DNA from 2 places in the Pseudomonas rhizosphaerae genome. Region 1 is predicted to be linked to the other one. Evidence: riboswitches for the same ligand, from Rfam matches in the RefSeq annotation. Region 1 holds a riboswitch; the other holds the start of a gene.
What was found. Region 1 has a riboswitch for cobalamin ahead of LT40_RS10300 (CbtB domain-containing protein). Riboswitches for the same ligand answer to the same signal wherever they lie in the genome.

Region 1 (14,213 bases):
CTCGATTACACTGTGCGAGCAAAATCTTTGCACATAACGTCGCAATGGCTTTTCAGATATCAAATTTTTTCACCGCGCCTACCGCTAGCATGATCAGCACGAAATCAGCACTGGTCGAGACGCTATGCCTACCCTTCCCGCTTATCTGGATTACGCCGCCACTACCCCCATCGACGACCAGGTCATCAAGGCCATGCTCGCCTGCATGGGCCGCGATGCCGTGTTCGGCAACCCGGCTTCGAGCGGTCACGCTTTTGGCCAGCAAGCGCGCCAAGCGGTCGAATTGGCCAGACGGCAAGTGGCGGAGCTGCTCCATGCGCCGGCCGACGACATCGTCTGGACTTCGGGGGCTACCGAGTCCAACAACCTGGCGATCAAGGGCTGCACCCGGCCGGGAGATCACATTGTCAGCAGTGTGCTGGAGCACAAGGCGGTCATCGATACCGTTCGCGAGCAACAGGCTGCCGGCTGCGAAGTCACCTGGCTCAGCCCGGACGCCCACGGCCTCATCCAGCCGGAGGCCGTGAGGCTGGCGCTGCGACCCAACACGCGGCTGGTGTCGCTGATGTGGGTCAACAATGAACTGGGCACACTGACCGACATCGTCGAAATTGGCCGGCTGGTCAACGCCCATGGCGCACTGCTGCACGTGGACGCGGCGCAAGCGGCCGGCAAGGTTGACATCGACCTGTCCCATGGCGTGATCGACCTGTTGTCGCTGTCTGCGCACAAGGTGTATGGCCCCAAGGGCATTGGCGCCCTGTACGTCGGGCCGCGGGCGCGACCTGTGTTGCGCGCACAGATGCATGGCGGCGGCCATGAGCAGGGACTGCGCTCGGGCACGCTGGCAACCCACCAGATCGTTGGAATGGGCGCGGCATTCGCCTTGGCATCCGCGCAGATGCACGAAGATAACCAGCACATCGCAGCATTGGCCGCACGCTTGCGCGAAGGCTTGCTGGCACTGCCGGGCGTCTCACTCACGGGATGCGCCGAGTGGCGAATTCCTCATACCCTCAACGTGTGCATTGCCAGTGGCTCTTTTTCCACGCAAGCGGTCGCTGCGCGCATCGCGGTGTCTTCGACCTCGGCGTGCAACTCGGCGAGCGCTGCTGCCTCGCATGTGTTGCTGGCTTTGGGTTTGAGTGAGGCCCAGGCGTCGAGCAGTTTACGGGTGAGCCTGGGCCGATACAGCACAAAAGAGGATATCGAGATCGCCATCACCACGATCAAGAACGCACTGCAGGCTCCTGCACCCTTCTGGTAACCCAAGCCCTGTAGCAGCGGCGCGAGCCGCGTCCGACGTCACCGTGTTGTATCCGGTAGACCGCGTGTACCGCCGACGCGGCTCCCGCCGCTGCTACAGGGGCGGTTGTGCAGGGACGCGCCGTGTTGTATCGGCAAACTGCAGGGTTTGCCGACGCGGCCATATACTACCGTTTGTCGGGTTTATGGCACCGACGCTGGATGTCTGGTGCCCAAATTGCGTACCGATTCCTATAACGGAGAAATACCATGGTCACTCGCACGATTACTCGCCTTGCCCTCGTTGGCCTGCTGTCCGCCACCAGTATGTATGCGTTGGCCGGTTCGGTGCCCCCAGGCAAGGAACCAAGCCCGTCGAGCCCAACGACTAGCTCGGATACCCGCACTGGCAACCAGATGGGCAGCGGTCGTACCAACGACGCCAACAGCAGCAGCGGCAGCACTACTTCGGGCGCCCCGACTGGCCAAGGCACGTTCAGCAATGGCACCGGCAACAGCAGCGGCGCCAACAGCGGCACCATGGGCAGCGGCACCGGCAACGGCGCGAGCTCCGGCAAAGGTGCAGGCAGCGGCGCTGGTGGTACTAGCGGCAACTGATCTCCAGGCGGACGGGGCGCAACGCGCCTGTGGTTCGAGCGAGATAGAAAGCGGGTGGATGTCGAAAAGCGCGATTGATTGCGCGATGACAGACCACCCGTTTTCACATCCGTCACTTTTCTCGTTTTTTTTGGGTATTCTTCCGGTCTCATTGCCACAGCGCGGCGCCCTGCCCGCTTGGTTCATCACTGCCGACCAGGAAACCCCATGTCACAGATCATCCTCGTACTCAATGGCCCCAACCTCAACATGCTGGGTTTGCGCGAGCCTGCCGTCTATGGCCATGAAACCCTGGCCGACGTCGAAGCCATGGCGGTGGAGAGCGGGCAGGAGCTGGGCTTTGCGGTCGAATGCAAGCAAACCAACCACGAAGGCCAGATGATCGACTGGATTCACCAGGCACGTCAGCGTGTGGCCGGCATCGTGATCAATCCAGGCGCCTGGACCCATACCTCGATCGCCATTCACGATGCATTGATCGCTTGTGAGGTGCCCGTGCTGGAGGTCCATATCTCCAACGTTCACCGCCGCGAAGAGTTCCGTCACCACTCATTCGTCTCGAAAGTGGCAGTGGGCGTGATTGCAGGGTTCGGTACCCATGGCTACAAGCTGGCCATCGCGCACTTCGCCAAGCTACTGAATGGCAAGTTCGCGATCTGATCCGGTTTTTTCAGCGCTTTCTGAATCTGTTTTCATTTGCCGATAACGTCCATAGTCACCTGAACGAAATTTCATTTCCTGGAGGTGTGTCATGGACGGTGTGATCATGTTGACCATCATAACGGCGACGCTGGGTTCGTTCGGTTATGTCATGTACCTGATTCACAAGGAAAGCAAAGAGAACAAATAGACCGCCAAGCCTGGCTCGGCGGCCTGATCAGGCTTACTTGATGAAATTGTCGACCAGCATGTGCGCAACGTCGTCGGCGCGACCGTTGAGCATGGCCTTGGCCGAATACAGGGCCATGTTGGACACCTGTGAAAACTCGATCTTGGGCGGCATCACCAGCTCTTCCGGGTTGACCTTCACGTCCAGCAGTGCAGGACCTGGGTGATTCAGGAAGCGCTGCACCGCCCGCTCCAGGCTGGCGCCGTCCGATACCTGTTCGCCGTAGAAACCCATCACCTCGGCCAGCTTGGCGAAATCCGGGTTGTGCAGGCTGGTGAAGTTGTCCAGCAAGCCTTCGACCTTCTGCTCGATCTGCACGAAGTTCAGTGAACTGTTGTTGAACACCACCACCTTGATCGGCAGCTTTTCCTGCACGGCGGTGAGCAGATCGCCCATCAGCATGGCCAAGCCACCGTCACCAGACAGCGAGATGACCTGACGCTGCGGATACGCCTTCTGCAGACCCAACGCCTGCGGCATGGCATTGGCCATGGTGCCGTGGCGCAGGCTGGTAAGGGTGCGGCGCTGCCCGTTGGTATTGATGTGCCGCAAGATCCACACCATGGGCGAACCGCCATCGGCCGTGAACAAGGCATCTTCGGTCGCGTGCTTGTCCAGCAGGTGGGTCAGGTATTGAGGATGGATCAGGTGCCCGTCGGTGTGACGCTGGTCGTGAGCCAGGGTCTTCAAGGTCTTCTGCCGCACCTTCAGGCAATCTTCCAGGAAGCTGTGTTCGGTACGCTCGGCCACCAGAGGCAGCAGCGCCTGCAGGGTCGGCAGCACATCACCGACCACGCCCAGGTCGATGGGATGGCGACGGCCCAGGTGGGCGCCCTTGCGGTCCACCTGGATGACCTTGGCGTTTTGCGGGTAGAACTGACCCCAGGCGAAGTCGGCACCGAGCAAGAGCAAGGTGTCGCACTCCATCATGGCGTGGTAGCCGGATTCCACACCGAACACGCCGGTCATGCCCATGTTGTAGGGGTTGTCGTATTCGACGAAGTCCTTGGCCCGCGAGGTGTGGGCGATGGGCGCTTTCAAGCGCTGCGCCAATTCGATCAATTCGTCATGGGCGCCTTCGCAGCCAAAGCCCGCATAGATCGCGATCTTCTTGCCCTGGGCGAGCATGTCGGCAATGCCTGCCAGCTCGTCAGGGCTGGGTTGCAGCACGGGCCGCGGCTGGTGAACGCTGAAGGGACGGTCATTCTTGACTTCGGCCGAACTGATGTCCGAAGGCAGGATGATCACGGCCACCCCGCCTTCATTGAGTGCCGTCTGGGCCGCCAGGGTGGTGACCCGGCGCGCTTGCTCAGGGGTATAGACCTGCTCGCAGAACACCGTGCAGCTGCCATAGATGGCTTTGAAATCCACTTCCTGCGGGAAGTCCATGCCCAGCTCGCTAGTGACGATCTGGCTGGCGATCAGCACCATGGGCGCGCTGTTGCGCTGCGCCTCGAAGATACCGTTGATGAAATGCAGCCCGCCCGGGCCGCAGGATCCGGCACAGGCCGTCAAGCGACCGCTGATGAACGACTCGGCGCCGGCGGCGAAGGCTGCGGCTTCTTCATGGCGTACGTGGACCCATTCGATCTCGCTGCGCGAAATCGCATCGGTCACGTGGTTCAGCGTGTCGCCGACGATGCCGTAACAGTTGCGCACACCCGCTTCCTGCAAGGTCTGAATGACGATATCGGCTACTTTTTTGCTGGCCATGAAGGCCTCCTGGTCAATGAGTCATGCAGGTTAGGCTGGAGGAGCCTTGGGGAGTTCAGCCCGGCTGGCGGCTCGGGTCGGCCTTGGCCATAAAGTAGGCATGGGGTTGGGCGGCGTTGCCCAAGCGCCCGGATCATGCTTTATTGGCGGCCTTTTTCAGTGTTCAAGGCCATTGCCATGTCCGTCCGCACGTTGCTCAGCGCTGCCCTGCTCGTTCTCGTCTCGCCGCTAGCCCTGGCTCATGCCCACCTGACTCACCCGGTGCCTGCCGCCGATGCTTCCGTTGCTGCACCTGCGCAATTGAGCCTGGGGTTTTCCGAAGCCATCGAGCTGGGCTTCAGCAAGGTCACCCTGACTGCTTCTGGCGGTGATCCAGTGGCTCTGCAGCCATTGGCCAGTGCCACCAACGATCGTAAGACTTTGGTGGTCAAGCCTGCTGCTCCATTGGCCGCCGGCCAGTACACCGTGCATTGGCAAGTAGTGTCGGTAGACACGCACAAAAGCGCGGGCGAATACCGCTTCACCGTGAGTCCTTGAGCATGAGCGTGTTGATCGTTCTGCGTTTTCTGCATTTCACCAGCCTGATGCTGGTGTTCGGCGCGTGCATGTTCCGTCCGCTGCTGCTCGACCAACCAGGCCAGCAAGGGCGGTTGCGCAACCTGATCGATCCACTGGTGTGCCTGCTTGCGGCACTGGCCTTGATCAGCGGCGTGGCCTGGCTGTTCGCCGTGGCCTTCGAGATGGGCGGTTCGCTGGACATGGCGCTGGTGCGCCGGGTCCTGAGTGAAACCTTTTTCGGCAAGGTCTGGACCCTGCACCTGTTCGCTTGCGTGGCCGTGCTGGTATGCCTGCGTATTCCCAACCCGAAATTGCAGGTGGTGGCCAGGCCGTTGAGCGCACTGGCCTTGGCAACCCTGGCGCCGGTAGGCCACGCGGCGATGCTCGAAGGTGCGGCCGGCACCTGGCTGGTGGTCAATCAACTGATCCACCTGCTGTGCGTCGGCGCCTGGCTGGGTGGTCTGATGCTGTTGATGTTCGTGCTGGCACGTCCCGGCGAGCAGGATCTGCGCGTGGTGCTGGGCCGCTTCAGCGGCGTGGGCTGCGTGCTGGTGGCAGGGCTGCTGGTGACCGGACTGATCAACACGCGGGTGCTGACCGGATCGTTCCTGCCGATGCCTGGCGAATCCGGCTTCGCCACGGTGTTGGCGGTCAAGCTGGCGCTGGTGCTGGCCATGCTCGGGCTGGCGCTGTGGCACCGCCGCCAACTGGCGCAAGGCCCGGTAGATGTGCAGTCGTTCAAGCGCACGGTCACCCTGGAATGGGCCTGCGGACTGGGCGCCGTGGCTGCAGTCGCCTTGCTCGGTACCTTGGCGCCGACCCCGCTGGGCTGACCTTCATCGCGGAAAACCGGGGCGTATAAAAAAAGGGCCGTGCTCCCCTGCAAGAGCACGACCCTCAAGATCTTTCCGGCTTCAAACGTGACAAGACACCAACGTCGTCAAACGCGGGTTCTACGGCAGTATGGGACCTGTTTGTTACAGTTTGGCGATGGACACTTCGGTGGACTTCACGAAAGCGATGACTTCGCTGCCGATCTGCAATTCCAGCTCGTGCACCGAGCGGGTGGTGATGACCGACGTCACGATGCCGGCCGGCGTCTGCACATCGATCTCCGATACCACTGGACCTTCGATGATTTCCTTCACGGTACCCTTGAACTGGTTGCGTACGTTGATCGCTTTGATGGTCATGCAGTCATCCTCGTTAGACATTCGGTCGCACCGCAGTGCGTGAGGTGGAGATTGCACCCTGGGCCGACAATTTAAAAAGAATAAATAATGCTTTTTATATGTCTTTTGGAGATATGCACCGTCTGCTGCCGATGCCTGCTACAGGTCTTGACCCGTGTGCCTACTCATCCTTGGCAAAGCGCAGTCCCTGACGAATGCCCACTACTTCAGCTTCCAACTGCGGGTAACCTACGGCGGACCCTGCATAGCTGAAGCCGTAGGCCATGCCCGGCTGCACGGCGGCGACCAGCGTCTGGGTGATGGCCAGCGTGCCGTTACGCGTGACCTTGCAGGTGGTCTGCGCCGCCGGCAGATTGCCCAATGTCGTCGGTTTGACCTTGGTGCAGACGCTCTGGTAGCCAGAGCGGGAAAAGTTGATCTGGATCGCCTTGCGCATTTCCAGCAACACCGCCTCCAGGTTCACCGCATGGTCCTGGGCCAGCGCGCCACGGGTCATTTCGACGATCATCAACGGATCACCATTGGCGTCGGTCTTGGTCGCGCGCTGGCGGCTGCCGCTGGGCTGGCCCTGGGCGTCGGACGCATCGGGCAGGATCTGCACGTCCCAATCGGCCGGCCAGACGATCACGCTGTCGTCGGCCCATGCCGGCAAGCCGATCAGCCAGCACAGCAGCAGGCAAGGTGCGTGTCGCAGGTAAGGCATGAAGGCGTCCTCCGCAGGAAAAGGCCGTCAGTCTCGCAGACCCACGGGTGCAGCACTACGGTAATATCTGCAGCGACAGACGGCAATCCAGAGAGCAGGCAGCAATGACGCAACGGATCTTCAGCGGCGCTGGGCAAAGCAAGAACCTGCTGTACCTCGCCTCGGCCAACCAGGGTTTGCGCAACGGCGGCCAGGCCAGCCCGCGCGTAGGTTTCGTGCTGCTGGAGCACTTTTCCCTGGCGGCCTTCACCGCCAGCCTGGACACCTTGGTCACAGCCAACCTGATCAGTCCCGGCGCCTATACGCTTCGTTCCTACGGGCTGGCGCCAGGCCAGGTCATTAGTGACCTGGGCATCCAACTGCAGCCAGACGCGCCGCTGATACCCGGCGTGCATGACGAACTGGACATGCTGGTCATCTGTGGTGGGTTCCGCACGCCGCTGCGCGCCTCCCTGTTGCTCAGCCGGGTGCTGGCGGACTGCGCGCGACGTGGCATCAAGTTGGGCGGGTTGTGGAACGGCGCCTGGTTTCTCGGCCAGGCTGGCCTGCTCGATGGCTATCGCTGTGCGGTGCACCCGGAGAACCGCGCATCGCTCGCCGAGCTCAGCCCGCAGATCACCGTGACCCCGGCCAGCCAGGTCATCGACCGTAACCGCATCACGGCCGCCAGCCCCAATGGCAGCTTCAGCATGATGATGGCACTGATCCGCGAACAACGCGGCGACACTCTGGCCAGTGGCGTCGAGCATATCCTGGCCTTCGAAGGTCTGCGTTTTCGCCGCACCGGCGCCCAGCCCAACGGCAAGCTCACCCCGCCGCTGCGCAACATCATCGACCTGATGGAGACCAACCTGGAGGAGCCGCTGTCGCTGGACCAATTGGCCGAGTTCGTCGGTCGCTCGCGTCGTCAGATCGACCGGTTGTTCCAGGACCAGCTCGGCACCTCGCCCCATCGTTACTACATGGAGCTGCGCGTGACCGAAGCCCGCCGCCTGCTGCAGCATTCGCAGTTGTCGATCCTGGAGGTGGCGATCGCCTGTGGGTTCGTCTCGGTGAGCCATTTCAGCAAGTGCTACAGCGGCTACTTTGGCCACTCGCCATCGCGTGAAACCCGCTTGGCAGACTGATCGGCTGCCCATCGAGGGGAACCGTGGCGGCATCTGTCGGTCGACTCCAGTTCATGCCACAGCGAGCCTTCGACCCATGGAATATGCCCTTCCCGAATCCTTGCTGGCCCGCGTGCCCCTGCCCTGGCTCAGCACGCTGATTGCCGCCGCCCTGGCCGTGTGCATTATCCTGCTGATCCGCTGGGTCGGCTTGATCATCCTGCGGCGGGTCTCCAAGTCCTTCGTGCTGGCCCAGCAACTGATCACCCGTGCCGAACAGCCGACCCTGTGGCTGATGCCACTCATGGGCCTGCAGGCGGTCTGGACCTCGGCGCCCGACGACTTGCTGATGATCAACACCGTGCGCCACCTCAATGGCATGCTGGTCACGGCCTGCCTGACCTGGCTGGGGTTGCGCTGCGTCAAGGCCGTGGCCACCACCATGACCATCAAGCACCCGCTGGACATCGAAGACAACCTCGCAGCGCGGCGCATCCAGACCCAGGTACGCGTGCTGGTACAGTGCCTCAACGTGTTGGTGCTGATCTTCGGCATTGCCCTGATCCTGATGACGTTCCCGGCCGTGCGGCAGATCGGCACCAGCCTGCTGGCGTCTGCCGGCCTGGCGGGATTGGCGGCCGGTTTCGCTGCCAAACCGGTGTTGGGCAACCTGATCGCCGGCCTGCAGATCGCCATTTCCCAGCCGATTCGCATCGACGATGTGGTCATCGTCGAAGGCGAATGGGGCCGCATCGAAGAAATCACCGGTACTTACGTCGTGGTGAAGATCTGGGACGAGCGGCGCATGGTCGTGCCCCTGCAATACTTCATCGAAAAGCCCTTCCAGAACTGGACCCGCAGCACGTCCAGCATCATCGGATCGGTGTTTCTCTGGGTGGACTACTCAGTGCCCCTGGAGGCATTGCGTGTGGAGACCAAGCGCCTGTGCGAAGAAATCCCGCACCTCTGGGACGGCCGCGTGGCGGTGTTGCAGGTGACCGACACCAGCGACAAGGCCATGCAGCTGCGGATTCTGCTGAGCTCGCTGGACTCGTCGCGCAACTGGGATGCACGCTGCTACGTGCGCGAGCGGCTGATCACCTTCGTCAACAACCGCTACCCTGAATGCCTGCCGCAACTGCGCGCCGAAATGTCGAGCCGCACACTGCACCCGGCCAACGAGGAAGGACCCACCGACGTCGTCCGCCAGCCGCCGGTTTGATTCTCCAACCCTGAGCCTCAGCGGCGCGGTGCGCCCTTGGCGGCAGCCTTCTCGTCCTGGCGATCGGATTCGAACAGCCGGGCCAGTTCCGCACGGGCTTCCTGGGCGGTTTGCATGACCTTGGCTTCATCGTCGTAGATGGCGTGCTGGGCTTGCAGCACTTGCTCGTCGTGACGCTTGAAGCGGTTGATGCGCGCATCGGCCTGGGACTGGCTCAAGCCCAGGCCAACCAACGTGCGCCGGGTGATTTCCAGGCTCGAGTAATAGGTTTCGCGAACCGCCTGTGCGCCGTGGTCGACCAACCGGTGTACATGCTGGCGGTTACGCGCGCGGGCGATGATCTTCACGTGCGGGTACAGCCGGTGGACGAGTTCGGCGGTCTTGATGTTGATCTCCGGATCGTCCGTGGCAATGACGAAATACTCGGCCTGCTCGACCTTGGCTGCGCGCAGGATTTCCGGGCGCAGCGGGTCGCCGTAGAACACGGGTAGATGGCCAAAGCTGCGCGAGAACTCGATGGACTCCACCGAGGTGTCCAACGCCACGAAGCTGATTTTCTGCGCACGCAGGATACGCGCCACGATCTGCCCCATCCGGCCCATGCCGGCGATCACCACGCGGGGCGCGTCGCTGTCGATCTCGCGGTATTCCTCGGGCACTTCCACGGGCGGCGTCTTGGTGCGCAACAGCCGTGCGCACAGCAGCAACAGCAAGGGCGTGAGCGCCATGGACAAGGTGATGGTCAGCAGCAGTGTGTCGTACAGGCGTGCGTCGAACAGGCCTTGGTCGCGGCCTATCTTGAACACCACGAAAGCGAACTCACCACCAGCGGCCAGCACGATACCCAGACGCACGGCGCTGAGCCGGCCAAGGCCGCCTGCCAGGCGACCGATCAGCATCAGCAGCGGCAACTTGATGCCGATCAGCAGCACGGTCAAGCCCAGCACCAGCGCGGGGTTTTCCAGCAGCAGGCTCAGGTTGGCGCCCATGCCGACGCTGATGAAGAACAGGCCCAGCAACAGCCCCTTGAACGGTTCGATCTGCGATTCCAGCTCGTGCCGGTATTCCGAATCGGCCAGCAGCAAACCTGCGAGGAAGGCGCCCAGGGCCATGGAAACGCCGGCCAGTTCCATCAGCCAGGCGGTGCCGATCACCACCAGCAGCGCCGTGGCGGTGGAGACTTCCTGCAAGCCGGTCCGCGCGACGATGCGAAACACCGGGCGCAACAGATAGCGTCCGCCGATCACTACCACGGCGATGCTGCCCAGTACCCGCAGGCTGTGATCCAGGGTACTGCCCTCGCCGGCATCGCCACCACCGCCGGCCAGCAGCGGGACCATGGCGATCAATGGGATCGCGGCGATGTCTTGGAACAGCAGGATGGCGAATGCCAAGCGGCCGTGTGGGCTGTTCAGTTCCTTGCGTTCGGCCAGGCTCTGCAAGCCGAACGCGGTCGACGACAGCGCCAGGCCCAGGCCCAGCACCACGGCGCTGTTCAGCGGCTGGCCGAAGCCGAGCAGCGCCACCGCGCCGATCACCACGGCGGTCAACAGCACCTGCGCCAGCCCGACCCCGAACACCGCCTTACGCATGACCCACAGGCGCTTGGGCGACAGTTCCAGGCCAATGATGAACAACAGCAGCACCACGCCCAGTTCGGAGATGTGACTGACGCTTTGCGGGTCGCCGACCCAGCCCAGCACTTGCGGGCCGATGACCACGCCGGCGAACAGATAGCCGAGCACGGCACCCAGTTGCAGGCGCTTGGCCAGCGGCACGGCGATCACCGCTGCCAGCAGGAACACCACGGCAGCTTGTAGCATGTTGCCTTCTTCGGGCATGGGGGAACTCCATTTCGTAGGGAGAAAGCGCGGACGGCGAGCGCATTCTACAGCGCTCGGCGCATTGACGATGCTGCGTCGGCATGATTTGCTAGGCGCCATCGTTTGGGTGCCCTTCACAGGGTGAAACGGGAAACCGGTGCGTGCCAACCTCGAGAGGCGTTGGTACAAGTCCGGTGCTGCCCCCGCAACGGTAAGCGAGAGAAGTGTCAGATCCACTGTGCTCCTGGGCATGGGAAGGCGACGCTTTCAAGGCTGGCTCATGCCGCCCCTCGCAAGCCCGGAGACCGGCCCAGACAGTCTTTGCTCGACAACTCCGCGGTGGGCGGGCGCTGTTGCAAGCATGGCGCGCCTGCGCCCGGCTTTCTTCGTGCGCGTGCCCGATCGTTGGTGCCACATACCGTGGACCATCGCCACCGGGACCACAAGAGGGAACGCCATGTCTACCACCGCCTCCACCCCCGAACACGTCCTGCCGTCCGCCGGCACCCTGGCGCAGCGCATCGCCCTGGCGATCGGCACCTTTCTGCTGGGCTGCTGCCTGGTAGGCTTCGCCGGCTTCTCGCACATCGAGGCGGTGCACAACGCCGCGCACGATACCCGGCACAGCGCCGCCTTTCCGTGCCATTGAGGAGCGCCGAGATGATCAGGCATATCGCACGAACCGCTGGTTTCAGCGGATTGTTGGCCGCCCTGCTGCTGACAGTGCTGCAGAGCTTGTGGGTCTCGCCGCTGATTCTTCAGGGCGAGACCTATGAAACCGCCTCTGCCCAGCACGAGCATGACGAGGCTTCCGCTGCCGGGCACGAACACGCCGAGGCCTGGGAGCCGGAAGACGGCTGGCAGCGCGTGCTATCCACCGCCGGAGGCAATCTGGTGGTCGCCGTGGGGTTCGCCCTGATGCTGGTGGCGTTGTATACGCTGCGCGCTCCTGGGCGCACTGCTCAGGGACTGTTGTGGGGACTGGGCGGATTCGCGGTGTTCTGTCTGGCGCCGAACCTGGGCCTGCCGCCGGAACTGCCCGGCACCCAGGCAGCGGACCTGATGCTGCGCCAGACCTGGTGGATAGGTACCGCGGCGTCCACCGCGGCAGGCCTGGCATTGCTGGTGTTCGGCCGTGGCACGCTGCTCAAAGCCCTGGGACTGGCCATCGTGTTGGTACCGCACCTGATCGGCGCGCCGCAACCCGAGCATCATTCGAGCCTGGCACCGCAGGCCCTGGAGCAGCAGTTCATCGTCGCCTCGCTGGTGACCAACGCCGTGTTCTGGCTGGCGCTGGGGCTTATCAGCGCCTGGTTGTTCCGCCGAGCCGGTCGCTGAAGCCGATGACAGCGCTGTGGGTCGGGTTCGGCTGTCGTGCGGGGTGCAGCGCGCAAGCGTTGCACGATCTGCTGGAGCAAACCCTGCTCGAACATGACCTGCCCTGGGCTGACGTGCGTGGCATTGCCAGCATTGATATGAAGGCGCATGAACCGGGGCTGGTGGCGCTGGCCGAACGTCTCGGTTTGCCGTTTGCCACCTATAGCCCCGAGGCCCTGGCACCTTATCAGGACCGCCTCAGCCATCATTCCGCTCGCTCATTCGCCGCCACTGGTTGCTTGGGCGTGTCGGAAAGTGCCGCGCTGGCCATGGCCGAGGATGGCATCCAGTGCGCCTCGATGCTGCGCGTCAGCCGACGGCATTCGGCGGTGGCAACCCTCGCCATCGCCTGCACTGAACCTCACCGTGGCTGCACACAGCGCTCAACTTGAATATCATTCACACCTTCGTTCATCAGGAATACCCATGACCGTTTACTTCATCGGCGCCGGACCGGGTGATCCGGAGCTGATCACCGTCAAGGGTCAGCGTCTGATCCGCCAATGCCCGGTGATCATCTTCGCCGGCTCGCTGGTGCCCGAAGCCGTGCTCGATGGGCACACTGCGCATCAGGTGCACAACAGTGCCGAGCTGCACCTGCAACAGATCATCGAAATCATCCAGCAGGCCCACGCCCATGGCGAGGATGTGGCGCGAGTGCACAGTGGCGATCCCGGGCTGTACGGCGCCATCGGCGAGCAGATCCGCTGCCTGCGCGAGCACGGCATCGACTATCAGATCATTCCGGGCGTTACCGCGACCGCGGCCTGTGCCGCGTTGCTTGGGGTGGAACTGACATTGCCCGACGTTGCACAGACGGTGATCCTCACTCGCTACGGCGACAAGTCGCCGATGCCGCCGGGAGAAAGCCTGGCCAGCCTGGCCCAGCACGGCGCTACTCTGGCCATTCATCTGGGGCTGAAAAACCTGGGCAAGATCGTCGCCGAGCTACTGCCCAGCTACGGCGCCGAGTGCCCGGTGGCCGTGATCCACAAGGCCAGCTGGCCGGACCAGGACTTCGTCCTGGGCACCCTGGCGGACATCCAGGACAAGGTCGCAGCCAAGGACTTTCGTCGCAGTGCGCTCATTCTCGTGGGCCACGTGCTGCAAACGGACAGCTTCGCCGATTCGGCGCTGTACCGCGCTGGCCATGCGCACCTGTATCGCTCCTGAACGCAACGGACTGCGAGGTTGCCCCCATGAAAGTGATCGCTTGCCTGATCTACCCCGGCGTGATGAGCCTGGACGTTACCGGCCCGATGCAGGTGTTCGCCTCGGCCAACGTCGAGCTGGTCCGTCAGGGCCTGGCGCCTTTGTACGAGCTGCAACTGCTGGGCGAAACATCCGGGCCCGTGGCGACTTCCGCCGGGCTGAAGCTGCACGCCGATGCCAGTTGGCTATCGACCGACTGCGCCACCCTGGATACGGTGTTGCTTCCCGGGGGCAGCAGCGATGCCGAGCAATGCGCCAACACTGCCCTGCTCACGTGGCTACGCGGCGCCGAGCCGCAGGTGCGCCGGCTGGGCTCGGTGTGTTCAGGCGCGCTGATGCTCGCCAGCGCCGGCCTGCTGGACGGCTTGATCGCCACTACCCACTGGGACGACGTCGAGGCCCTGCAGGGCTTCGCCAACGTACAGGTGCAGGGTGATCGGCTGCACACCTACGACCCCTCGGACAAGGATGGCCACAGCCACATCTTCACCTCGGCCGGTGTCACCGCCGGGATCGACCTGGCACTGGCCTTGATCGAGGCGGATCTGGGGCGA
Region 2 (14,213 bases), 840 kb from region 1:
CCAAGTCGAGGTGGACGATACGCAGCAGCGCATTGCCCAGGAGGCCATGGCCGAGAAGGCCCGTCGCGACCAGGAGCTCAATCGCCAGCAGCAGGAAAAGGTCGAGCAAAAGGCCCGTGCCGCCCAGGTCAAGCAGTTGATCGAGGCCACTCGCCTGCCCAAGTTGACCACCGAGGACTACTACAACTTCGTCGACGACAAGAAGGTCAAGCGGCTGTCGGTCAACAACCTGATGCGCAGCAAGTTGAGCAACGGTTCGCTGGCCATCGTCCAGCACGGGGGTGGCTACGAGGTCATTCCGCGCGAGGCCGCGCTGAAGGTTCAGGAGCGCGCGCCGCAGCGCATCGTGATGCTCAACGTGGCGACCGAGGAAGTCGAGTCGGCGGAAGATCCATACGCCGCCTACAAGATCCCGGACGACCTGATGTGGTAACCCGCCTGGCCACCCGCTGAAACGACAAACCCCGCCTTGGCGGGGTTTTTCTTGCGCGGCGAACGGTCAATTCGAAGCGCGTTGGCTTTCGAGGGTTTCCAGTTCGTTCTTGTAGCTCTGAGCGTCAGTCTCGTTGTGGAACATCCCCACCAACAGGTCCTGTTGGTAGACATCCCAGATCTGGATGCCTGCCGCCACACCTTCGTGGGACATGTGGGCTTCGTCGCGTTCGGTCACTTTTACGGTCATGGGAAAGCTCCTGTCTCGAATAGCTGCCTCGAATATCTGCACGTGGCGTGTGCAGGCCTTTGTTATAGAGTTGGGTAGCTTGCTAAGTAAACAGGCGGATTCCGTAACAGTTTTTTACAGAAAGTGACGCAATCGGCTAACCCGTACAGGCCGGGCGATGCGGCGGATTGTCGCAGTGGGTTCCGGGCGGTGAAACAAATTTCATCCAATAAAAAACCCATCCGAAGATGGGTTTTTTCAGTGCGGCGTCAGATCAGCGCGGGGTAGTGCCCTGAGGGGTAGTGTCTGGAGCCGGATCACGGCCTTCGGCAACACCCAAGTCATCTTCCGGACGACCATCGACGATGGCGCGGCCACCGGAGGCCAGTTCGGTCTGCAAGACTTTTTCGTCCAGCTCGCCGACCCACTTGGCAACCACCAGGGTGGCCACTGCGTTACCGACCAGGTTGGTCAGTGCGCGGGCTTCGGACATGAAACGGTCGATACCCAGGATCAGCGCAAGGCCTGCAACAGGCAGTTGGCCTACGGCCGACAAGGTAGCGGCCAGCACGATGAAGCCCGAACCGGTCACACCGGCTGCGCCCTTGGAGGACAGCAGCAGTACCAGCAGCAGGGTGATCTGGTGCGTCAGGTCCATGGTGGTGTCGGTCGCCTGGGCGATGAACACGGCGGCCATGGTCAGGTAGATCGAGGTACCGTCCAGGTTGAACGAGTAGCCAGTCGGAATGACCAGGCCCACCACCGACTTCTGTGCGCCCAGGCGTTCCATCTTGATCAGCATGCGAGGCAGTGCCGATTCCGAGGAGGAAGTGCCCAGAACGATCAGCAGTTCTTCACGGATGTAGCGGATGACCTTGATCACGCTGAAGCCGTGTGCGCGGCAGATGGCGCCCAGCACCAGCAGCACGAACAGTACGCAGGTGACGTAGAAGCAGATCATCAACTGGCCCAGTTGCACCAGCGAACCCACGCCGTAAGCGCCGATGGTGAAGGCCATGGCACCGAATGCACCCAGTGGCGCCAGCTTCATGATCATGTTGATGATGTTGAACATGGCGTGCGCGAAGCGATCGATCAGGTCCAGCAATGGCTTGCCGTAGGCACCCAGGCGGTGCAGAGCGAAGCCGAAGATCACCGAGAACATCAACACCTGAAGGATGTCGCCGTTGGCGAAGGCACCGACGATGGTGTTCGGAATCACGTTGAGGATGAAGCCGACGATGCTCTGGTCAGCGCCTGCCGAGACGTAGCTGGCGATCTTGCTGGCGTCCAGGGTCGATACGTCGACGTGCATGCCAGCGCCGGGCTGGACCACGTTGACCACGACCAGACCGATGATCAGTGCCAGGGTCGAGACGATTTCGAAGTACAACAGGGCGTAGCCACCGGTCTTGCCGACCGATTTCATGCTCTGCATACCGGCGATGCCGCTGACCACTGTACAGAAGATGATGGGGGCGATGACCATCTTGATCAGCTTGATGAAGCCGTCGCCGAAAGGCTTGAGCTTGACCGCGAACTGAGGATAGAAGTGGCCGATCAGAATACCGATGATGATCGCGACGATCACCTGGAAATACAGCGATTTGTACAGCGGCTGACGAGTCGTCATTGCAAGTTCCTCAAGTGTATCGCCTGGCACCCATTCCGGAGTGGTCGCGACACCTAAAGCACGAACCCTCCTGTCTGGAGGGATTTGTTGTGGGCGAGTTGCGCATTGGCAGGCCTCTGCCGACTGTATTGCAGGGGTCGTGCCATAGTTGCGTAATGATGGCGACAACGCCGGTGGCTGCGGCCTAGGCAGGGGTATGGTTGTCGTCACATAGCTGTACAAGTGGCGGGAATCCGCCCCAGTCGTCCCTGAGGGGCTTGTGCATGGCGGATATCCGCCCACAAAAAAGGGCCCCGCAGGGCCCTTTCGGTTTCAATACGGTGCAGCAGCTCAGCTGCCCTTCACCGACTTGCCATCCACCGAGCCGTCTTGAAGCATGATGTTGTATTCCTTGCCATCGGTCTCGACCTGTTGCAGGCGTACCAGCAGGTAGTCCCAGTCCTTGGCGAACCACAACACGGTGATGCGCTTGCTTTGCGTTGGATCGCGTACGCGCTCGACCTTGATCGCGTCGACCTGGCCCGCTTTGGTTTCGACTTTCTCGGTGCCCAGCACGCGGAAATCGTAGGTGTCGATCTCGTCGCCATCGACCACCTGGTAGCTCATGCTTTTCTTGCCTGCGGCTACATCGTGCTGCAAGGCCAACTGGTAAGTGGACTTGTCCAGGACGCCGGTGTTGAGCGGCAGGTTGATCGCATCGCCACGGTCGGTGCCGGTGACTTTCTTGGCCGCCCAGTCGAAGTCCAGGTTGACCTTGCGAGCCTTGCCCAGTCCGCCACGTTCGAACATGTAGGTCTCGGGCAGCATCGTTTCCTTGTCGACACGCAGGGTGCTGACCTCGGTCAGGCTGGCGATCATCATCGAAGCCTTGAAAGCCAGGGTCCAATCGCCATTGGCGCCCTTGCTCAGGCTGCGCTCGGCGGTGCCGCTCATGGGCAGCTGTTTCCAGTCGGCGGTGTAGCTGGCGGAAAAGGGCTTGAGGTCTGCGGCATGAACCGGAAGGGCCAGCAGGGCAACGGCGAAGAGCAGGGCGCGACGCATATAAACTCCTAGGGTCGAATCAAATGGCCACAAGCCGGCAGCGGCTGGCCATCGAGCAGTGCACCGTGGTCGCCGAGGCACACACGGCCTTCGGCAAACCAGCGCACTGCCAGCGGGTAGATCTGGTGTTCCTGGGCATGCACTCGGTGCGCCAGGGTGTCTGGCGTATCGCTCGACTGTACCGGAATCACTGCCTGTACGACCAGTGGTCCGCCATCGAGTTCCTCGGTGACGAAGTGCACGCTGCAGCCGTGTTCGGCATCGCCCGCTTCGAGTGCGCGGCGGTGGGTGTGCAGGCCTTTGTAGCGGGGCAGCAAGGACGGATGGATGTTGAGCAGGCGGCCATGGTAGTGGCGAACGAAGGACGGGCTGAGGATGCGCATGAAGCCTGCCAGGACCACCAGGTGCGGGTGGTACTGGTCGATCAGGTCGGTCAGGGCGGCATCGAAGGCTTCGCGGCCGGCGAAACCTTGATGTTCCAGCACCCGAGCTTCGATACCTGCATCGCGGGCGCGCTGCAGGCCGAGGGCATCGGCGCGGTTGGAAATCACCGCGACGATACGAACGGGGTTGTCTGCCTGCAGGCTGTCGAGCAAGGCCTGCAGGTTACTGCCGGTGCCCGAAAGCAACACCACCACGTTGCAAGTCGAAGGCATCAGTGAGCCTTGAGGTTCTTCAGTTCGACCTGAGCGGCGCCTTCGGCGGCGTCGGTGATGTCGCCGATGACCCACGGTTGCTCGCCGGCTGCGCGCAGGGAGGCCAGGGTTTTTTCGACGTCGGCCTGGGCCACGCAGATGACCATGCCAACGCCGCAGTTCAGCACGCGGTGCATTTCGTGCTCATCGACGTTGCCCTGCTGCTGCAGCCAGTCGAACACCGCAGGACGCTGCCAGCTGGCGACGTCGACCACGGCCTGGGCACCCTTGGGCAGAACGCGCGGGATGTTGTCGAGCAGGCCGCCACCGGTGATGTGGGCCATGGCCTTGACCGCACCGGTGTCCTTGATCAGTTGCAGCAGCGGCTTGACGTAGATGCGCGTCGGCGCCATGAGCAGGTCGGTCAACGGCTTGCCGTCGAGCTGGACGTTCTCGATGTCGGCACCGGCGACTTCGATGATCTTGCGGATCAGCGAGTAGCCGTTCGAGTGCGGGCCCGAGGAGGGCAGGGCGATCAGCGCATCGCCGTTGGCGACCTTGCTGCCGTCGATGATGTCGGCCTTCTCGACCACACCGACACAGAAGCCGGCCAGGTCGTAGTCTTCGCCTTCGTACATGCCGGGCATCTCGGCGGTCTCGCCACCCACCAGCGAGCAGCCGGCCAGTTCGCAGCCGGCGCCGATGCCGGTGACCACGGTGGCGGCGGTGTCGACGTTGAGCTTGCCGGTGGCGTAGTAGTCGAGGAAGAACAGCGGCTCGGCGCCACACACCACCAGGTCGTTGACGCACATGGCGACCAGGTCGATGCCGATGCTTTCATGGCGATTGAGGTTCAGCGCCAGGCGCAGCTTGGTGCCCACGCCGTCGGTGCCCGACACCAGCACGGGCTGCTTGTAGCCGGCCGGGATTTCGCACAAGGCACCAAAACCGCCCAGGCCGCCCATGACCTCGGGGCGCGCGGTACGCTTGGCAACGCCTTTGATGCGTTCGACCAATGCTTCACCGGCGTCGATGTCTACACCGGCGTCCTTGTAGCTCACGGAGGGTTTATTGCTCATGATCCAGGCCTTTAAAGGAGGGAGTCGGGGGAGTCGACCGTCGTCGATCCACGAAGGCGCGCGATTTTATCAGGCTTGCCCGACCGTCACCAGCGCGGTTCGATGGTTGTCCGCATACCGGCGCTAGGTCGGCCGCACCCAAGGGATGCGTGGGCATGCTACATTGTGTGCCGATATATTGTGCGCCGAGATTGACCACTGAGCTTTTTGCCGATTGTACGGTCACAGCCTCAATCCGCTATCACCGTCGGGAAACGTCCATGCGTCTGCGCCACTACCTGCTAGCCACCTGCATCACCTTGTCGAGCGTGCCGCTTCACGCCGAAACCATCAGCAACCTGTATCAGGTGCGCGAGCCCGTGGCCAGCCAGACGCCCGAGGAACGTACCCAGGCCACCCAGCGTGCGCTGGAGACCCTGGTGCTGCGCCTGACCGGCGATGCCAAGGCGATTGCCAACCCTGGTCTGGCCAGCGTGCGCCAGGATCCGCAGCAGATCATCAGTCAGTACGGCTACGATGCCGGCCCACCGGAGTCGCTGCAGGTCGATTTCGACATTGCCAGTACCGACAATGCATTGCGTTCGGCCGGCCTGCCGACCTGGGGCAGCAACCGCCCCTCGATCCTGGGCTGGTGGTTGAGCGACAGCGTCGAGGGTAGCAGCCTGGTCGGCGACGGGCAGTCCGCCGCCGAGCCGCTGCGCCGCGCGGCCCAGCATCGCGGCCTGCCGTTGCGTCTACCCCTGGCCGACCTTGGCGAGCAGGGCGTCGGCACTGCACAGAACATCGAAGCCAGCGACCCGGCAGCGCTGCGTGGCGCATCCGAGCGCTATGGCGCCGACGCCCTGTTGGCCGTGCATGCCCGCGAAGAAGAGGGCAAGTGGTCGGGCACCTGGCGCCTGTGGCTGGGCAGCCAGCGCGAACAGGGCAAGGCCGAGGGCGCCGATCAGGCCGCCCTGGCCGACGCCGTGTTGCTGGCTGTCAGCCAGCGCCTGGCCACGCGTTTCGTCGCCAAGCCTGGCGCCAGTACGGAAATGACCCTCGCGGTGGAAGGCATGAACCTGGAGCGTTACGCACAGATGGGCCGCCTGCTTGAATCCTACGGTGCGCGCGTGCGGACCGTGTACGGCGACAAGGTGGTCTATCGCGTGACTGGCAGTGCCGAGCAGCTGCGCGCCCAACTGGGTCTGGCCAAGCTTCAGGAAGTGCCGTACCAGGCGCCCGCTGTGCCGGTCGATGCCCAGGCCATTCCTGGGGCACCGGCGCCCGCGCCGCAGCCAGCCCCTCAGCCAGCGCCGGACCTGAGCTTTCGCTGGTAGTTTTTTCAGGGCTGCACCGTCCAAGCGGACGCGCAGCCCGAGTTCCCAACTTCGTTTTGTCTTCTCTATATATAGCTGAGCTGCCTGATGACTGATATGCGCCGTTGGTTCTGGCTGGGGGCCGTGCTGCTGCTCTGCGTCTTCCTCTATGTGCTGCATCCGATTCTCTCGCCATTCCTGGTGGGTATCCTGCTGGCCTACCTGGCCGATCCCCTGGTCGACAAGCTGGAAAAATGGAAGCTGTCGCGCACCTGGGGTGTGGTGGTGGTGTTCGCCCTGTTCACGTTGCTGTTGGTGCTGGCGTTGCTGGTGCTGATTCCCATGCTCGCCAAGCAGTTGGTCAGCCTCTACCAGATGGCCCCGCAGATGCTCGACTGGCTGCAGCACACGGCGCTGCCTTGGGTGCAGACCCGGCTGGGCCTGGCCGAAGGGTTCTGGAAATTCGACCAGATCAAGGCTGCGATCAGCAGCCACATGGGGCAGACCACCGATGTGGTCGGTGTGATCCTGTCCCAGGCCACCGCGTCGGGCCTGGCGTTGATGGCCTGGCTGGCCAACTTCGTGTTGATCCCGGTGGTGGCGTTCTATCTGCTGCGCGACTGGGACCTGATGATGGCGAAGATCCGCAGCCTGCTGCCGCGCCAGCGTGAAGGGCAGATCGTGCGACTGGCCGGCGAATGTCACGAAGTGCTGGGCGCCTTCGTGCGCGGGCAATTGCTGGTGATGCTGGCCCTGGGGGTCATCTATGCCACCGGGTTGATGCTGGTAGGCCTGCAGTTGGGCCTGCTGATCGGCGTCGTGGCGGGGCTGGCGGCCATCGTGCCGTACATGGGCTTCGTCATCGGCATCGGTTCGGCGATCATCGCCGGACTGTTCCAGTTCGGCCTGGACCCTTTCCACCTGATCGCCATCGTCGCCGTATTCATGATCGGTCAGGCGCTGGAGGGGATGGTCCTAACGCCCCTGCTGGTCGGCGACCGCATCGGCCTGCATCCGGTGGCGGTGATCTTCGCCATCCTCGCCGGCGGCGAGCTGTTCGGTTTCACCGGCGTGCTGTTGGCGCTGCCGGTAGCGGCAGTGATCATGGTGTTGGTACGGCACATGCACGACCTGTACAAGGACTCGAACATCTATGCCGGGTCCGAGGATCCGGACCTGTGATCGCGACGGACTTGGTCAGGCTTGCTCGAAGACAATGGGTAAACCTTTGATTTTCCAAGCAGTGTTGCGCATTGTGCGCCTGCGTGGGCAGGTATAGACTTTGCACACTTCACATTGAGGTCCGTTGCAGCTCGATCCCTGGGCTGTTCAGCCAGCATGAAACCGATTCAGCTGCCCCTTGGTGTGCGTCTGCGGGATGACGCCACCTTCATCAATTACTATCCAGGCGCCAATGCCGCGGCACTCGGCTACGTCGAGCGTCTGTGCGAAGCCGACGCTGGCTGGACCGAAAGCCTCATCTACCTGTGGGGCAAGCATGGGGTAGGGCGCACCCATTTGTTGCACGCCGCCTGTCTGCGCTTCGAGCAGTTGGGCGAACCGGCGGTCTACCTGCCGCTGGCCGAGTTGCTCGACCGCGGCGTCGGCATTCTCGATGATCTGGCCCAGTATGAGTTGGTATGCCTGGACGACTTGCAGGTGGTGGCCGGCAAGCCGGAGTGGGAAGAAGCCCTGTTTCACTTGTTCAATCGCCTGCGCGACAGCGGTCGCCGCCTGCTGATCGCCGCCTCCCATTCGCCACGCGAACTGCCGGTGAAACTGGCCGATCTGAAGTCTCGCCTGACCCTGGCCCTGATCTTCCAGATGCGACCGCTGTCCGACGAGGACAAGCTGCGCGCCCTGCAATTGCGTGCATCGCGTCGCGGCCTGCACCTGACCGACGAAGTCGGGCATTTCATCCTCACCCGCGGGACACGCAGCATGAGTGCGCTCTTCGAGCTGCTCGAACGCCTCGATCAAGCCTCGCTGCAGGCGCAGCGCAAGCTGACCATCCCCTTCCTCAAGGAAACGCTGGGCTGGTAAACGAGCAGGTCGATTCAGTCGCTCTATGACCTGTTTCACCGGTGTTCCATTCTGATCTAAGCCTGCTCTGTCACGCCATTTATCTGTATAGGCGTCCAGTTCCGATGGTGGCATTGTGCGATTATTTATTAGCCAATGAATCCGGGGGTATGGCCTCTTTATCGTGCATTGACCTTGCGGTAGGGCCGCAAAACGGGGCGTTAGATGTCACCGTAATTCTCCGGAGTCACATTTCGTTCGATTGAATTTGCAAATAATCGTGAGACAGGTATAGTCGCCACTTCTCAACCATTCCCCGTCACGGTCGTGCCCATGCTCAATCGCTTAGCACCCCTCGTGCCCATCGCACTGTTGACCTTGCTGGTCGGTTGCGCGGCGCAAGCGCCGGTCTCCCAGCAGCAGGTTCTGGACCCGGTTACCGCAGTCCAGCCGCATCAATCCCCCTCGAAAGCCTCGCTGGTTTTCGAAGATGAAATCGCCACCGAAGACGAACTCGCCCAGTTCGACGGCAGCAAGGCCTACAGCCTGCCGATCCTGGCCGACAGCATTCTGGAACGTGGCAAATCCCTGATCGGCACCCGCTACCGTTTCGGTGGTACCGACAAGGTTTCCGGTTTCGATTGCAGCGGTTTCATCGGTTATCTGTTTCGCGAAGAGGCCGGCATGAACCTGCCGCGTTCCACTCGTGAGATGATCAACGTCAAGGCGCCTCTGGTCGCTCGCAACAAGCTCAAGCCCGGTGACCTGCTGTTCTTCAGCACCAATGGTCGCGGTCGCGTCAGCCATGCGGGTATCTACCTGGGCGACGACCAGTTCATCCACTCCAGCAGCCGCCGCAGCGGTGGCGTGCGTGTCGACAGCCTGGGCGACAGCTACTGGAGCAAGACCTTCATCGAGGCCAAGCGGGCCTTGGCCATGGCGCCCGCCACGATGATCTCGAGCAAATAGCAGACGCAGCGCAACGAAGCGGCGGTGAGGTGAAAACCTCAGCGCCGTTTGTGTTTTCGGGTAATGAATCTAGTCTATTACGGCAGTCGGCTCAGGATGGTTCGGTACATGTCTACCCAGGCACGCGTTCTCGCTTCAATCGCAATGGCCGTCTTTCTTGCCGGCTGCGCCAGTGCGCCTCCCGCCAAGGTGGTGAGACCCAAGGTCATCAACCCAATCGTCATGAACCCCAACAACGACATGGTCGGCGCTGCCGATGACGTGCTGTTCCGGGCGCTGGGGTTGGTGGGTACACCGTACCGCTGGGGCGGCAATACGCCCGACTCGGGTTTCGACTGCAGTGGCTTGATCAGCTTCGTCTACCGTGACGCCGCCGGCATTGCCTTGCCCCGCTCGACGCGGGAAATGATCGTCATGCGTTCGCCCGATGTCGACCAGTCGCACCTGCAATCGGGCGATCTGGTGTTTTTCGCCACCAGCGGCGGCTCCCAGGTCAGCCATGCGGGGATCTATGTGGGTGAGGGACGTTTCGTGCACGCGCCGTCGAGTGGCGGTACGGTCAAGCTTGATTACCTGAACAAGCCCTATTGGCAGAAAGCTTATCTGAACGCCAAGCGGGTGCTGCAACCTGGCCAATTGGCCCGCAACCCGTGACTGCAACAGGGCGAGTTTCCTCGCCCTGTTCAAGCCCCATTACTTGGCGGCAGTGACTCGCCAGATCTTGTTGCCCACATCGTCCGCGACCAAGACGCCACCCTTGTGGTCGGGCAACACCGCTACCGGGCGACCCATGGCTTTCTCGTCGGCATTGAGGAAGCCGCTGAGCAAGTCGACGGGCTGCCCGCTTGGCTTGCCGTCCACGAACGGCACGAATACCACCTTGTAGCCGCTGTGCGGTTTGCGATTCCAGGATCCGTGCTGGCCAATCAACGCGCCTGTGGTGAACGGCGCAGGCAGCCCGCTACCGTCGGCAAAGCTCAGGCCCAGTGAAGCGGTGTGCGGGCCTACCGCGTAATCGGGTGCAATGGCTTTTGCCACCAGTTCGGGATTCTGCGGTTCGACGCGCACGTCCACGTGTTGGCCGTAATAGCTGTAGGGCCAGCCATAGAAGCCGCCATCCTTGACCGAGGTGATGTAGTCGGGCACCAGGTCGCTGCCGATTTCGTCACGCTCGTTGACCGCCGTCCACAGCTTCCCCGTCTTGGGTTCCCAGGCCATGCCGTTGGGGTTGCGCAGGCCCGAAGCGAAGATGCGATGCTGCCCGGTCGCCGCGTCCACTTCCCAGATCGCCGCACGGCCTTGCTCCTGGTCCATGCCGTTCTCGCCGACGTTGCTGTTCGAGCCAACAGTGACGTACAGCTTTTTGCCGTCGGGGCTGGCGATGACGTTTTTGGTCCAGTGATGATTAAGCGTGCCGCCCGGCAAATCCACAACCTTTTCGCCTGCGCCGCTAATCGAGGTGGCACCGTCTGCGTACTTGAAACGCAGCAGCTTGTCGGTGTCGGCCACGTAGAAATCGTTGCCCACCAGGGTCATGCCGAAGGGCGAATTGAGATTGGCGATGAACACGCTGCGAGTCTCGGCCACGCCGTCGCCGTCCTTGTCGCGCAACAGGGTGATGCGATTGGCGCTGGGCACGCCGGCGCCGGCCCGGCTCATGACCTTCTCCATGACGAAACCGCGCAGGCCCTTGCTGTCGTCCGGCTTGGCCGGCGAATTGGTTTCCGCCACCAGCACGTCGCCGTTGGGCAGCACGTAGAGCCAGCGTGGATGGTCCAGGTCCGCGGCGAAGGCTGCAACCTGGGTGCCTGGGGCCGCCGTTGGCTTGCCGCCTTCGGCCCAACCCACGGCCGGTGCGATGTTGACGGTGGGGATGAGGGTCTTGTTAGGCTCGGGCAGCTTGGGCGAGGGGCCGGTCCCGTCGCTGACCTGCAGCGACGACGTTTCGCCACAGGCGGCGAGGCCGGCAGCCAGCAGGATCAGGGTAGCGAGGCGGGTCTTGTGCATGGTCTGGCTCTCTGAGGTTTTGTTCACACAGGGTAGAGGCGCCGGGCGCGGGCAAGGTTCAACCGCGTTCCCGGTCGCCGAGTGCGGGGGATCAATTGACGCTCCAGGCGCAACCCTCTAACCTGCGCGGCTGTTCCAGGTGCTCGGCGATCAGGCGATTGGCGCGAGTGAAACAGGGAAGCCGGTGCGCAGCGTTTACGCGCCATGCCGGCGCTGCCCCCGCAACGGTAGACGAGTCAAGGCTGCACAGGATGCCACTGAAGCGATTCGGGAAGGCGTGTGGCCCGGGTGTACAAACCCCGCTCGTGAGCCCGGAGACCGGCCTGGTGCACTTTTTATGGCTCGTTGCAGAACCTGCGCTCATCCCACCGATGGCGTGGGCCTGTGTCGTGCCCTGATCCATGTTCTGTCGCGCGGGGAGAGCGGCATTGACGTTCACTGCCTGGCCCACCGGCCGCGGTGTCGCGTCGATGCTGCCTGCGCGCAGGTGTAGCGGAGAGCCACCATGAACGAAACAGCCGAGCGCGACGCCCGTCATCTGGCGCGCATGTTGCGCAAGAAAGCCGTCATCGACGAGCGCATCGCCAATTCCCCCAATCAATGTGGCTTGCTGCTGGTGCTCAGCGGCAACGGCAAGGGCAAGAGCAGCTCGGCCTTCGGCATGCTTGCGCGGGCCATGGGGCATGACCTGCAATGCGGCGTGGTGCAGTTCATCAAGGGACGCAACAGAACCGGCGAGGAGCTGTTCTTCCGACGCTTCCCCGAGCAGGTGCGCTACCACGTGATGGGCGAAGGCTTCACCTGGGAAACCCAGGACCGCCAGCGTGACATCGTGGCCGCCGAAGCGGCCTGGGAAGTGTCCAGGCAGATGCTGCGCGATCCGACCATCGGCCTGGTGGTGCTCGACGAGCTCAATATCGCCCTCAAGCATGGTTATCTCGACCTGGACACGGTGCTGGGCGATCTGCAGGCGCGTCCACCCATGCAGCATGTGATCGTCACCGGTCGCGGCGCCAAGCCCGAGCTGATCGAGCTGGCCGACACGGTGACCGAAATGGGCATGATCAAGCATGCGTTCCAGGCCGGCATCCGTGCCCAGAAGGGCATCGAGCTATGACCGAACCGCGCCAGTGCCCGGCGGTGCTGATTGCCGCGCCGGCCTCCGGGCAGGGCAAGACCACCGTCACCGCCGCCCTGGCGCGCCTGCATCGCAACCAGGGCCGGCGCGTGCGGGTCTTCAAATGCGGGCCGGACTTTCTCGATCCGATGATCCTGGCCAGGGCCAGCGGCGCCCCGGTCTATCAACTGGACATGTGGATGGTCGGCGAGCAGGACAGTCGACGGCTGCTGTGGGAAGCGGCGCAGGAAGCCGACATCATCCTCATCGAAGGGGTCATGGGCCTGTTCGACGGCACGCCGTCGAGCGCTGACCTGGCGCGTCATTTCGGCGTTCCGGTGCTAGCGGTGATCGACGGCACGGCCATGGCGCAAACCTTTGGCGCGCTGGCGTTGGGGTTGGCCTGTTACCAGCCCGACCTGCCGTTCGCCGGGGTGCTGGCCAACCGGGTCGGTACGGTACGCCATGCGCAGTTGCTCGAAGGTAGCCTGACCCAGGGTCTGCGCTGGTACGGCGCTTTGTCCCGGGAAACCGGGATCGAATTGCCGAGCCGCCACCTGGGCCTGGTGCAAGCCAGTGAGCTCAACGACCTGGACACCCGGCTGGATGCCGCCGCCGCGGCCCTGGCGCAGACCTGTGAAGTGGCGTTGCCACCGGCGGTCACCTTTGCCGCACCGGTCGAGCACAGGGTCGCGCGCCTGCTCGACGGCGTGCGCATCGCCGTGGCGCGCGACGCTGCCTTTGCATTCGTCTATGACGCCAGCCTGGACGTGCTTCGCAACATGGGCGCCGAGCTGGTGTTCTTCTCGCCGCTGCACGATGCGCACCTGCCTGCGTGCGACAGCCTTTACCTACCTGGCGGCTATCCGGAGCTGCATCATCTGGCGCTCGCCGCCAATGAATCGATGCTTGCCGACATTCGCGCCCATCATGCGGCCGACAAACCCTTGCTGGCCGAATGTGGCGGCATGCTCTACCTGCTCGATGCGCTGACCGATGTCGACGGCGCGCGTGCCGAGTTACTGGGGTTGCTGCCGGGCGAGGCGGTGATGCAGAAGCGCCTGGCCGCCCTGGCGTTGCAGGCGGTGGAGCTGCCGGAAGGCGTCTTGCGTGGGCACACCTACCATCACTCGCTGACCAGCACCCAACTGCAGCCGATCGCTCGCGGCGTGAGCCCCAATGGCGGGCGTGGTGCCGAGGCGGTATACCGCCAGGGGCGAATGACGGCTTCCTACGTGCATTTCTATTTTCCTTCAAATCCTGCGGCAGTGGCGGCGCTGTTCGCGCCCGATCTTCACCTCGACGCACAGGCGAACGAGCCGACTGATGAGTGAGCCCTACAGCGACAGCGAGCGCGCCGCGATCTACCGGGTGATCGCCGAGCGCCGCGACATGCGCCATTTCATCGGCGGCGACGTGCCCCCGGCGCTGCTCGCGCGGCTGCTGGCGGCTGCCCACCAAGGGCCCAGTGTCGGCCTGATGCAACCGTGGCGCTTCGTCCGCATCAGCGACCGGGCGTTGCGCAGCCGTATCCAGGCGTTGGTCGAAGATGAGCGACTGCGCACCGCGCAGGCCATGGGCGAGCGCTCGGACCAATTCATGCAGCTCAAGGTCGAGGGCATCAACGACTGTGCCGAGGTGCTGGTGGCCGCGCTGATGGACGATCGCGAGCGCCATGTCTTTGGCCGCCGCACGCTGCCGGAAATGGACCTGGCCTCGGTTTCCTGCGCCATCCAGAACCTGTGGCTGGCCGC

Region 2: another riboswitch for cobalamin. It lies ahead of cobO (cob(I)yrinic acid a,c-diamide adenosyltransferase); the one in region 1 lies ahead of LT40_RS10300 (CbtB domain-containing protein).

What each region holds. Positions count from the first base shown of each region.
Region 1 covers NZ_CP009533.1:2,302,976-2,317,188, reverse strand. Annotated here, with positions in the region: gene LT40_RS10355 (cysteine desulfurase family protein) at 125-1,267, shown strand; gene LT40_RS10350 (hypothetical protein) at 1,516-1,863, shown strand; gene aroQ (type II 3-dehydroquinate dehydratase) at 2,071-2,523, shown strand; gene LT40_RS10340 (thiamine pyrophosphate-dependent enzyme) at 2,747-4,465, opposite strand; gene copC (copper homeostasis periplasmic binding protein CopC) at 4,643-5,002, shown strand; gene copD (copper homeostasis membrane protein CopD) at 5,005-5,856, shown strand; gene LT40_RS10325 (TOBE domain-containing protein) at 6,001-6,216, opposite strand; gene LT40_RS10320 (DUF4946 domain-containing protein) at 6,377-6,919, opposite strand; gene LT40_RS10315 (GlxA family transcriptional regulator) at 7,024-8,046, shown strand; gene LT40_RS10310 (mechanosensitive ion channel family protein) at 8,123-9,247, shown strand; gene LT40_RS10305 (monovalent cation:proton antiporter-2 (CPA2) family protein) at 9,265-11,088, opposite strand; cobalamin riboswitch at 11,179-11,398, shown strand; gene LT40_RS10300 (CbtB domain-containing protein) at 11,528-11,719, shown strand; gene LT40_RS10295 (CbtA family protein) at 11,731-12,408, shown strand; gene LT40_RS10290 (cobalamin biosynthesis protein) at 12,414-12,839, shown strand; gene cobM (precorrin-4 C(11)-methyltransferase) at 12,874-13,620, shown strand; gene LT40_RS10280 (GlxA family transcriptional regulator) at 13,647-14,213, shown strand, end outside.
Region 2 covers NZ_CP009533.1:1,463,964-1,478,176, forward strand. Annotated here, with positions in the region: gene LT40_RS06620 (DUF2058 domain-containing protein) at 1-433, shown strand, start outside; gene LT40_RS06625 (hypothetical protein) at 500-682, opposite strand; gene LT40_RS06630 (dicarboxylate/amino acid:cation symporter) at 936-2,294, opposite strand; gene LT40_RS06635 (DUF3108 domain-containing protein) at 2,625-3,335, opposite strand; gene purN (phosphoribosylglycinamide formyltransferase) at 3,344-3,991, opposite strand; gene purM (phosphoribosylformylglycinamidine cyclo-ligase) at 3,991-5,049, opposite strand; gene LT40_RS06650 (DUF2066 domain-containing protein) at 5,310-6,365, shown strand; gene LT40_RS06655 (AI-2E family transporter) at 6,453-7,526, shown strand; gene hda (DnaA regulatory inactivator Hda) at 7,683-8,387, shown strand; gene LT40_RS06665 (C40 family peptidase) at 8,700-9,335, shown strand; gene LT40_RS06670 (C40 family peptidase) at 9,444-9,989, shown strand; gene LT40_RS06675 (PQQ-dependent sugar dehydrogenase) at 10,029-11,342, opposite strand; cobalamin riboswitch at 11,463-11,683, shown strand; gene cobO (cob(I)yrinic acid a,c-diamide adenosyltransferase) at 11,848-12,459, shown strand; gene LT40_RS06685 (cobyrinic acid a,c-diamide synthase CobB) at 12,456-13,793, shown strand; gene bluB (5,6-dimethylbenzimidazole synthase) at 13,786-14,213, shown strand, end outside.